One region of the Paenibacillus sp. J22P90 genome, then DNA from elsewhere that is predicted to be linked to it. Evidence: riboswitches for the same ligand, from Rfam matches in the RefSeq annotation. Region 1 holds a riboswitch; each other region holds the start of a gene.

The links. Region 1 has a riboswitch for cyclic di-GMP ahead of AC58UX_RS07190 (hypothetical protein). Riboswitches for the same ligand answer to the same signal wherever they lie in the genome.
Region 2: another riboswitch for cyclic di-GMP. It lies ahead of AC58UX_RS28590 (sensor domain-containing diguanylate cyclase); the one in region 1 lies ahead of AC58UX_RS07190 (hypothetical protein).
Region 3: another riboswitch for cyclic di-GMP. It lies ahead of AC58UX_RS12220 (methyl-accepting chemotaxis protein); the one in region 1 lies ahead of AC58UX_RS07190 (hypothetical protein).

Annotation. Positions count from the first base shown of each region.
Region 1 covers NZ_JCAUAY010000002.1:526,849-529,983, reverse strand. The annotation lists gene AC58UX_RS07195 (MDR family MFS transporter) at 92-1,315, shown strand; cyclic di-GMP riboswitch class I at 1,431-1,524, shown strand; gene AC58UX_RS07190 (hypothetical protein) at 1,633-1,938, shown strand; gene AC58UX_RS07185 (exopolyphosphatase) at 2,062-2,976, shown strand; gene gloA2 (SMU1112c/YaeR family gloxylase I-like metalloprotein) at 3,047-3,135, shown strand, end outside.
Region 2 covers NZ_JCAUAY010000012.1:75,778-78,912, forward strand. The annotation lists gene AC58UX_RS28590 (sensor domain-containing diguanylate cyclase) at 1-1,635, opposite strand, end outside; cyclic di-GMP riboswitch class I at 1,708-1,799, opposite strand; gene AC58UX_RS28595 (phosphatase PAP2 family protein) at 2,009-2,665, opposite strand; gene AC58UX_RS28600 (malate:quinone oxidoreductase) at 3,018-3,135, shown strand, end outside.
Region 3 covers NZ_JCAUAY010000003.1:426,120-429,254, reverse strand. The annotation lists gene AC58UX_RS12235 (MFS transporter) at 1-129, opposite strand, end outside; gene AC58UX_RS12230 (autorepressor SdpR family transcription factor) at 299-577, shown strand; gene AC58UX_RS12225 (SdpI family protein) at 574-1,212, shown strand; cyclic di-GMP riboswitch class I at 1,421-1,512, shown strand; gene AC58UX_RS12220 (methyl-accepting chemotaxis protein) at 1,593-3,122, shown strand; gene AC58UX_RS12215 (bile acid:sodium symporter family protein) at 3,126-3,135, opposite strand, start outside.

The sequences.
Region 1 (3,135 bases):
ACACAGTTCCCTATTTTCGTGTATAATTGGAATTCAGTGTTTTTTATTAACCATGGGTAATTTATTTGTCGGCGAGAGGAGTCAACATCTAATGAATCGTATGCGTCATTTTCTTCAATCCTATCATCCCATTGTACATACGCTAATCTTAGGTACTGTGATGGCTCGAGCTGCCTCCTCAATGAGTTTACCGTTCCTAGCCATTTATTTGGCCAAGCACTCTGATATGAGCCCCGGACTCATTGGTATCGTGATTGGAATGGGCGCTTTAGCCGGAACGTTCGGCGGATTTGTTGGCGGCACGCTGTCAGACCGATTTGGAAGACGAGTGATCATGCTCGCTGCTCTCTTTGGATGGGGGTTCGTTTTCTTAGGCTTCGGTGTTGTAAAACTACCTGTCCTGTTTATGCTGCTCAATATGCTTAATGGGCTATGCCGCTCATTCTATGAGCCTGTATCGCAAGCGCTAATGGCAGATTTAACGGAGCCGGCCAAAAGGAGGCAAGTATTCTCACTCCGCTACATGGCGATTAACGTCGGTGTGGCCGTAGGTCCTCTACTGGGCGCATTCTTTGCGACAATGAACGGAGCCTTGCCCTTTTTGCTTACAGGGATTATCTATTTGATCTATGGGATCACACTTTACGCACTTCTCATTAAGTTCGGCATTAAAAAAATCGAAGGCGAAAAGAAATCCATTATTACTTTCCGCTCGGCGTGGGATGTTATTCGTAAGGATATGACCTTCCGTTTATACATTATCGGTGGCATTATCGGAGCGATCGGTTATTCTCAGGTTATGGTGACGTTGTCACAGTACCTTCAGAGGGATTTTGCAGATGGGGTCAAAATGTTTGCGATCCTCATGAGCGCCAATGCCATTGTCGTCATCGCGATGCAGATCCCCCTTGGGAGATGGGCGGAAAAGTATTCACCTTTAACAGCCATCGTCGTTGGAAACTTGATGTTTGCGATTGGTGATTTCGGCTTCGCTTTGTCACATTCGTTAGCTTGGCTCATCGTCTCGATGGCGATCTTCACGTTCGGTGAAATTTTGAATTATCCTGCGGCTAACATGCTGATTGATAAGCTGGCGCCTGAGCATATGCGTGGAACCTATTACGGTGCTCAAACGTTAACGAACATCGGCCATTTTATGGGACCTTGGATTGGCGGCTTTTTACTCGTATCCTACGGTGGTCAAACACTATTTATGATCATTGCAGTTTTATCGTTGGTTGGATCAATTTTCTATTGGAGAGGCACAAAACGTCAAAAAAACGTGAAAATATCGTCGAAAATGCAAACTTTTTGATGAATTTCGTAAAAATAGTTCCTCCGCACTATTCGATTTCAAATCATCATCCCTTATCCTTGAAGTATAGGAAGTCATGATTTAGTAGACTCAACTTCACAGATTTTGCAAGTACTCACGACAAAGGCAAAACTGGCGAAAGCCAGCGACGCAAAGCTACAGGGGCTTTACTTCTCCTGCACAGGACAAGCAGCCAGCCAGCCGCCGAACGATTGGGAATTCACTTTAGAACCCCTCTAGTCGGTTCACTACGGTGGGGGTTTTTCTCTGTCATAGCGAAAAAAATGAACAATTTGCACTAAGGAGGCCCTAGCGGCATGAAATCGGACAATCAATTACATGAGGAACAGAAGGCAACATCGTTATGCGGTAACCATGTTGCGCGTTTGGTGCCATCGATGGATGGACCTAAGCTCATGATCAACCGTGAAGAATATGCGCTCAACGAAGCTTGTTGGGATGTCGAAATGTTTCACGGAAGAAACAATAGCATTCTCATTTTTTACTGGAAAGGTGAAGTTAAGCTTTCTGTGAAAATGCCCCCAATGGCGCAAATCGAAGGCTTCGTCACAAGACTTTTCCAATGTCTTTCATCCAAATTGAGAGCGGTTCAACCTATCTAGGTGAATCGCTCTTTTTTTCGCACAAAAGTTAGAGATTTTCTCGTTGTCACGAATCGACACTAGCTGATATAATACTTACAATTAGTAGTTCTTAGGGACTATGTCGAGGGAGATGCATAGCATATGAGATTGATCACACGTTCCGATTTCGATGGTTTAGTATGTGCAATGCTCTTCAAACAATTAAACATGGTGGATGAAATGAAATTTGTCCATCCCAAAGATATGCAGGACGGGCTGATCGAGGTCTCTGAGAACGATATTTTGGCGAATGTCCCTTATGTACCGGGGTGTGGGCTATGGTTTGATCATCACTCCAGTGAGCTCACACGGATGGGGGAAGCCGTCGAATTTAAGGGGGAAACGCGGATCGCTCCAAGCGCAGCGAGAGTTGTGTATGATTACTATGGCGGAAAAGAAACCTTCGGCGATATCGATGATATTATGCAAGGCGTAGACAAAGCGGATTCCGCGCAGTTTAGCAAAGAGGATATTTTGAATCCGAGCGGCTGGGATTTGCTTTCTTTTATTATGGATGCTCGTACTGGGTTAGGGCGTTATCGGGATTACCGCATCAGCAACTATCAGTTGATGGAGGATCTGGTTGAGCATTGTGCAACGAAATCCGTTAGTGAAATTATGGAGCTTCCGGACGTGAAGGAGCGTGTTAGTCGATACTTTGAGTTGGACGCGCTCTATCGGGATATGCTGCAAACGTACACGCGGGTGGAAGGTAATGTGATTATTACGGATCTTCGCGATGTGGAAACCATTTATCCAGGCAATCGTTTCATGGTTTATGCACTTTATCCGGAGCAAAACACATCCATTTGGATCGTAGATGGCCGAAATAAACAAAACTGCGTATTCGCATGCGGTCACAGCATAATTAATCGTACCGCACAGACGAACATTGGTGATCTGATGCTTCAACATGGCGGAGGCGGTCATCAGGCTGCAGGAACATGCCAGGTGGCTTATGAGCAGGCGGATGAGATTTTGAGTAAAATTGTTGAAACGATGCAAGCAGCAGGTTAGAATAGATAGATAAGCCGCAGGATGGGTGCAGCCCAGCATGCGGTTTTTCTTTGTAAGGAGGTGTCACAGAATGGAATTAAAGCAAATTCATCATGTTGCGATTATTAGTTCGAATTACGAAATTTCTAAGCATTTCTATGTGGAGTTACTCGGACTCAC
Region 2 (3,135 bases), on a different contig from region 1:
TTTGTGAGGAACTTTCATGCGCATATCATGCTGGAAAAATTGGTAAGTGTTTCGTCCCTGATCCTTGGCGGCATACATGGCCTGGTCTGCATGTTTGAGCAGCTCCTCCTGCGTATCTCCATCATACGGATACATGGAAATCCCGATATTCGTAGAGACGTAAATATCTCCAATGTCCAAATGAAAAGGAATCTCCAACAATGCGATGATGTTCTGGGCGTGCTCTCTGATCGAATGTGGATTCCCTTGGGGAAGCAGAATGACAAATTCATCGCCGCTTAGTCGAGAGACGGACCCACTCTCAGGTAAGCAACTCGAGAGTAAAGCAGCAAATTTTTGCAGGGTGTGATCGCCAACCAGATGACCGAAGGAATCATTAATCCATTTGAATCGATAAATATCTAGAAACATAACGCCGAAGGTCTCATGGTGTCGCTGTGCGTGAGATAAAGTATGCTGGAACAGTTCATTACATTGATTACGGTTAGGCAATCCAGTCAAATGATCAAAGTAAGCTAATTGATGAATGAGTTCTTCCGATTTTCTTTTTTCGGTTAAGTCCCGGAGGTAGGCCGTATAAATGGTTCTCCCCCCATAGACGATATTCGTTATGATAATTTCAGCCGGAAATGTGCTGCGGTCTGCTCGGTACGCAGTCATTTCAAAGCGTCTGCCAATGAAGGAATCGGCTTTTTGACTCATCAGCTGGTATAGCGATGCGGCATCTTGTCCATCTTGATCGAAAGGAAAAAGGAGATCGAATAGCGTACGTTTCAGCGCTTCTTTGCGCGTGTAGCCGAATACTGCTTCTGCTGCCGGATTGAACTCAATGATCCAGCCCTGTGACTTGAACATGAAGATACAATCGATGGCTGATTCTAAAATAGAAGCTTTAAGCGCAATCTGTTCAGCCAATCGCCGATCCACGGAGAGGGAGCTAATAAAACTGATTGCGAAGATGAGCAAGGTTCCGAAGGCCACATACATGGCGACTACAAAGAAGTCCATATTCACAGCCTTGGCACTATGCGGATGGGATACGGCAGGAAACGTCATGACAGCGGACGTCATCCCCGTGTAGTGCATGGCAGTAATCGCGATACTCATAATAAGGCTGCTAAGGGGTAGACGGTGATGGTTTCGTTTAAAAAAGAAGTAAAGCGCCGTTATGGACGCGAATATAGCGATCACAATAGATAAAGTAAGAGGTAATATCTTATATTGGATAGTTACATGTTGCAAGGCAGCCATCCCGATATAATGCATGCCGCTAATCGCTAAGCCCATGAAGGTACCGCCAATAAGGAACCTAGAGCGGATGGAGCTCGCTTGAAAGGCGACGAGAAGTCCGACCAATGCGCCGCCGACGGCCACAAGAATGGAGATACTGACAAGCGAAATATCATAGGTTACGTTACTGGGCAAATGAAAGGCTAACATCGCGATGAAATGCATGGACCATATGCCTATGCCCATCACGAGCGCACTGCATATAATCCAGCTCTTCTGATGCCATCCTTCGGAAGTAGATACTTTACGAGCTAGATTCAAAGCCGTATACGAGGCAAGCAGCGCAATTACAAACGAAAGCAGGACAAGCACGAAATTATAACTATCCGTTAGCGAATGGTGCATCAGAGAGCCCTCCTACTATTTTCCCGGCATCAAAAAAAGGATCATCCCGAAATAAAGGATCATCCCTTCATATCCGGCAACCTGTCAACCGTAGCATCCCAATTGGTATGCGTTAGGCCATGGCTTTGCGTCTCACCGTTTCCGATGATTTGCCTTTTCGATTTGATCTTCATTTGTGCTCAGTACCGAGTAAACCCACTACTATTTAACTATTATAAAGTAGGTAAAAAATACCTGTATATAGCGATAAAAGCGGGATTTTGTCGAATTTAATTAAGAAAGTTAAAGTCTGCCCATTTTTTTACTTTATAGGTAAAAAACACGGCTTAATCACTTAGGAAAGTGGCTATTCCGTGTTTGCTGAGGTTTATTGTTAACTCGACTTATTTTTGTTATATCGATTCTCCATATACCACTGAAAGATCCAAACGACTAACGTAAACCAACATCCACTAGCGAAATAAGCGCCTATTACATCACTTGGATAATGGACACCCAGATAGATCCGGCTAATCCCAATGAGAAGAATCATACTTATGCTGCTCAAAATGACCACGGTCCTGCCAAGCTTTGAGGGAACATGTCTCCAAAGTAGAAACGCTAGTGAAGCGTATAAGGCGAAGGCTGCCATGGAATGGCCGCTTGGAAAGCTGTAGCCCGTCTCTTCAATTAACCTGTGAAGGGTAGGGCGTTCTCTCTGATAGATGATTTTAAGCAGCTGATTCCAACCTACGGTGCCAACGAGCAGAATTAGAAACACAATGATTTCTTTGCGGTGATGCAGGAACTTAAATTGAATAAATAGGCTGCAAAGAAAAATGACAATAACAGCGGGTGTCGAACCTATATAAGTAAACACATGCATCACGGAAGTTAGCCATGGCATTTCCATCCCTTGAATCCATGAGATGATGGTGCTGTCAAAAGCTGCAATCCACTGCCCCTTTATCATGGAAGCCACTAGAGTAAAGCAAATGAAGAAAAGCATACTGAAAATTAGAAGAGTAGTGACTTTCCATTTAGATTTCATAATCAAGTTAACTCCTATCGCGAGTCAATTAGCTATTATTTTGAATGAATTTGGGCATACTTTTTATTGCTAATAATTGGAGTGTTTCTTTGCCTCTAGTCCATTGTACCCTAAAAGTCTCCTCATAATATGACAAGGACATGAACTCCTGCCCATGAGTGTAAGACTTCTTCGCTGCAGTTCTTGTCGTATCGCTAATAACTATCTATAATAGTAAGTAATATTTTAATCGAAAGTTTCATCATGGATCCAGAAAGGTGTATGACTAGGTCGCGCCCTGGCTTGCTGTAGCGCCTAAAACAGGTGGCGCCTACATCCTTTCTGCAAATTTTAGGGTATAAGGATGGTAAAAATGAGCAACAGAGAAACTAAAACAGACGTCATCTTAATTGGTGCGGGTATCATGAGTGCGACATTAGGGACAATTCTGAAAGAACTAGTACCTGATTGGAAAATTACCGTTTTTGAGA
Region 3 (3,135 bases), on a different contig from region 1:
TGATCCGAGATCGGCCGTTATACTGAGATCTTGAATAATACTTGGAATCGAGACGTTGAACATCGTCGTATTCATGACAACAATGAATAAGCCTATTGTCCAAACGGGCATTACAATTTTATCGTTCATGTGGATTCATCCTGACTAAAGGCGAGATATGAGTATGATTTTTCTATTATAAACCTACATCGTCTAATAGCCAAAACGAATTAGGGCACTTGCCAATTGACAGGTTGCAAAATAGAACGTACAATTTATTATATATTTAGATAAATATCTAAATAAGGAGGAAACCCATTTGAATGAGGCATTTAAAGCGCTAGCGGACCCAACTCGTCGTGAAATTTTACAGCTGCTGCGAGAAAAGAGTATGAATGCTGGTGATATTGCTGATCATTTTAAGATTAGTAAGCCAAGCATTTCGCACCATTTGAACCTGCTTAAACAGGCGGGACTTGTACTTGATGAACGTCAGGGGCAACATATCATGTATACCTTGCACACCACAGTTGTTGAAGACGTCATCGGATGGATGTTTAACATACTTAACAAAAAAGATGAGGAGGAACAATCATGAAAAAATGGAAGGAGATTTTATTATATGTGGTTAGCCTTTCCCCAGCGATAGGTGGCTTAGTGTTGTACAGTCGTCTTCCGGATACGATGGCGAGCCACTTTGACCTGAATAATGAAGTGAACGGTACGATGAGCAAAGAAATGTCGCTTCTCATGCTGGTGCTGCTGGGTTTGCTGCCGCTATTCATGCGGGTATTGAGAAATGTTGATCCAAAGAAAGCGAATTACGAGAAATTTCCTGCGGCATTTGAGGTGACGCGGTTCGGGGTTAGCATCCTTTTAGCTGTCGTAGGTTGGGCGATCATTTTCTTTAACTTAGGGTATAGCCTTGATTTCCAGAAAATCACCATGATCTTGATAGGCGCGCTGTTTACCGTGATGGGCAATTTTTTAACGCAAGTGAAGCCCAACTATACGTTTGGCATACGGACACCATGGACGCTCGCCAATGAAGAAATTTGGAGAAAAACACATCGTTTGGGCGGTCCGCTGATGATGGTGGGCGGAGTGATTTCGTTTATTGCTGCATTTGTAATGCCCTCAATCGCCATCATCATCTTTATAGCGGCAATACTCATCAGTTCCTTAATACCTGTTCTGTATTCCTATGTGATCTTTACCCGTCTTTCAAAGTAAAAAGGTTATTTATAGACTGCCAGCGATTCGCTGAGTGGTCTTTTTCATTGCGGTCAAAATTTTTGACAATCGACAAAATTTTACAAATATCGCTATGTACACAAATTTGTTTGCTACCTATAATAAGCAATAGGATATGTGACTTAAGTAATGTGACTAAAGTAACAGAGAGTGATTGATGTAAGGTTTTTATTGGAAAAACGAACCTAATAGAAAAGGGCAAATCATTGGAAACAATGAGACGCAAAGCCATGGCCTAACGCATACCTATTTGTATGCTACGGTTGACAGGTTGCCGAGTTTGAAGGGATCATCCTTAATTCGGGGTGGTCTTTTTTTGTGTAACAAATCAACAACCATTTTCTAGGGGGAAGCTTGTCATGAGAGCAAAAAAACGTGTCATGCAATTCATCGTTATCGGAACACTGATCTTGGCTTTACTCGTACATGGCCTATCAAGCTTTACACATGGATCCATGCATCATGACGCACTGACAGCATCTTCTCCCACATCATCGTTCCTGTTTCAATGGTTATTTTGGTTGCCTATTGCCCTTGTTAGTCTCAGTTTCATTGTCTACATGTTCCACAAAGATCATGCTTGGCTGCCATTCCTACATACATTATCACTCACTTTTTGCAGCTTCTCCATTATTGCTGGGGGGCAAGGTATGGTTGAGTACCATTTTTCAATTTTCATGGTGTTGGCCATTCTGATGTATTATGACAACATTAAACTACTCTTGTTCAGCACCGTGTTATTTGCCGCACAGCATCTGTTAGGCTATCTCTTCTTTCCAGAACTGGTATATGGGGCAAAAGTGTATGCGTTTTCAATGGTTACCATTCACTTAGTGTTCGTGATTCTCTTTATTGGAGCAGTCATTTACCAAATCGTCTCAGGCCGAATGGCAACTAAAGCCTTCGAATCCGCTCAAAACGATAAAATGCAGCAAACCGTGAAAGACATCATCGGTCGACTTTTTGATACTTCGCAGGAAGTAAGGATGAATTCCAATGGACTTTCGGTGCAATCCTCCGAATTGAATCGCTTAACATCTGAAGTCGTTCAAACGATGCAAAAAGTTGAGCAAGCGGCAATCCATCAAGAGCAAGGGGTAGAAGTGAGCAGAACGGCTGTAACTGAAATGTTAAAAGATACATCACTCATCGCAGAGAATTCGTCCAATGTATCCGAAATTTCTAACCAAGCCGCGCAGGAAGCGGAAAGAGGGAATCAACTGATCCAATTGGCTGTCCACCAAATGCAATCGATGAATAACACGATACATACGACTGCCGAAAAGGTGAAAGTACTTGGCGAACGCTCGGAAGAAATTAACCAAATCGTTAACTTGATTACAGATATCGCTTCACGTACGAACCTGCTGGCGCTGAATGCTGCCATTGAGGCTGCGCGTGCTGGAGAGCATGGCAAAGGCTTCACCGTCGTAGCCAGTGAAGTCCGGAAGCTTGCCGAGCAGACGAGTTCCTCTGCCAAACAGATCGCTGATCTCATTCAAGATGTGCAATCGAATAATGAGGCATCCATCGCTTCTATGGATCGGGTTATTGTGACCTTCGAGCACGGAAATGACGCTGTTGTTGCAGCAGGGCATGCTTTTGAACATATAGCCAAAGCTGTTCATTCTATTGCCGTACAAATGCGAGATATTAACGGAGCATCCCAGCAGGTTTCCGCAAGCACACAGCAATTCAGCGTGACGATGGAGGAAATTTCGCACCTTTCTACACAGCTGGCGAAGAACGTGAAATCCGTCAGCAAGCGGACTGATCAGCAGGATCAGCTCATTTGCAAAACGTCGCAGTTAGCGGATTTATTAGGTGCGCTAAGTGATAAATTGAATGACATTATGAAGACGACTGAGCAATCATTCTCCCAAACATAGCAGTTACATTTGT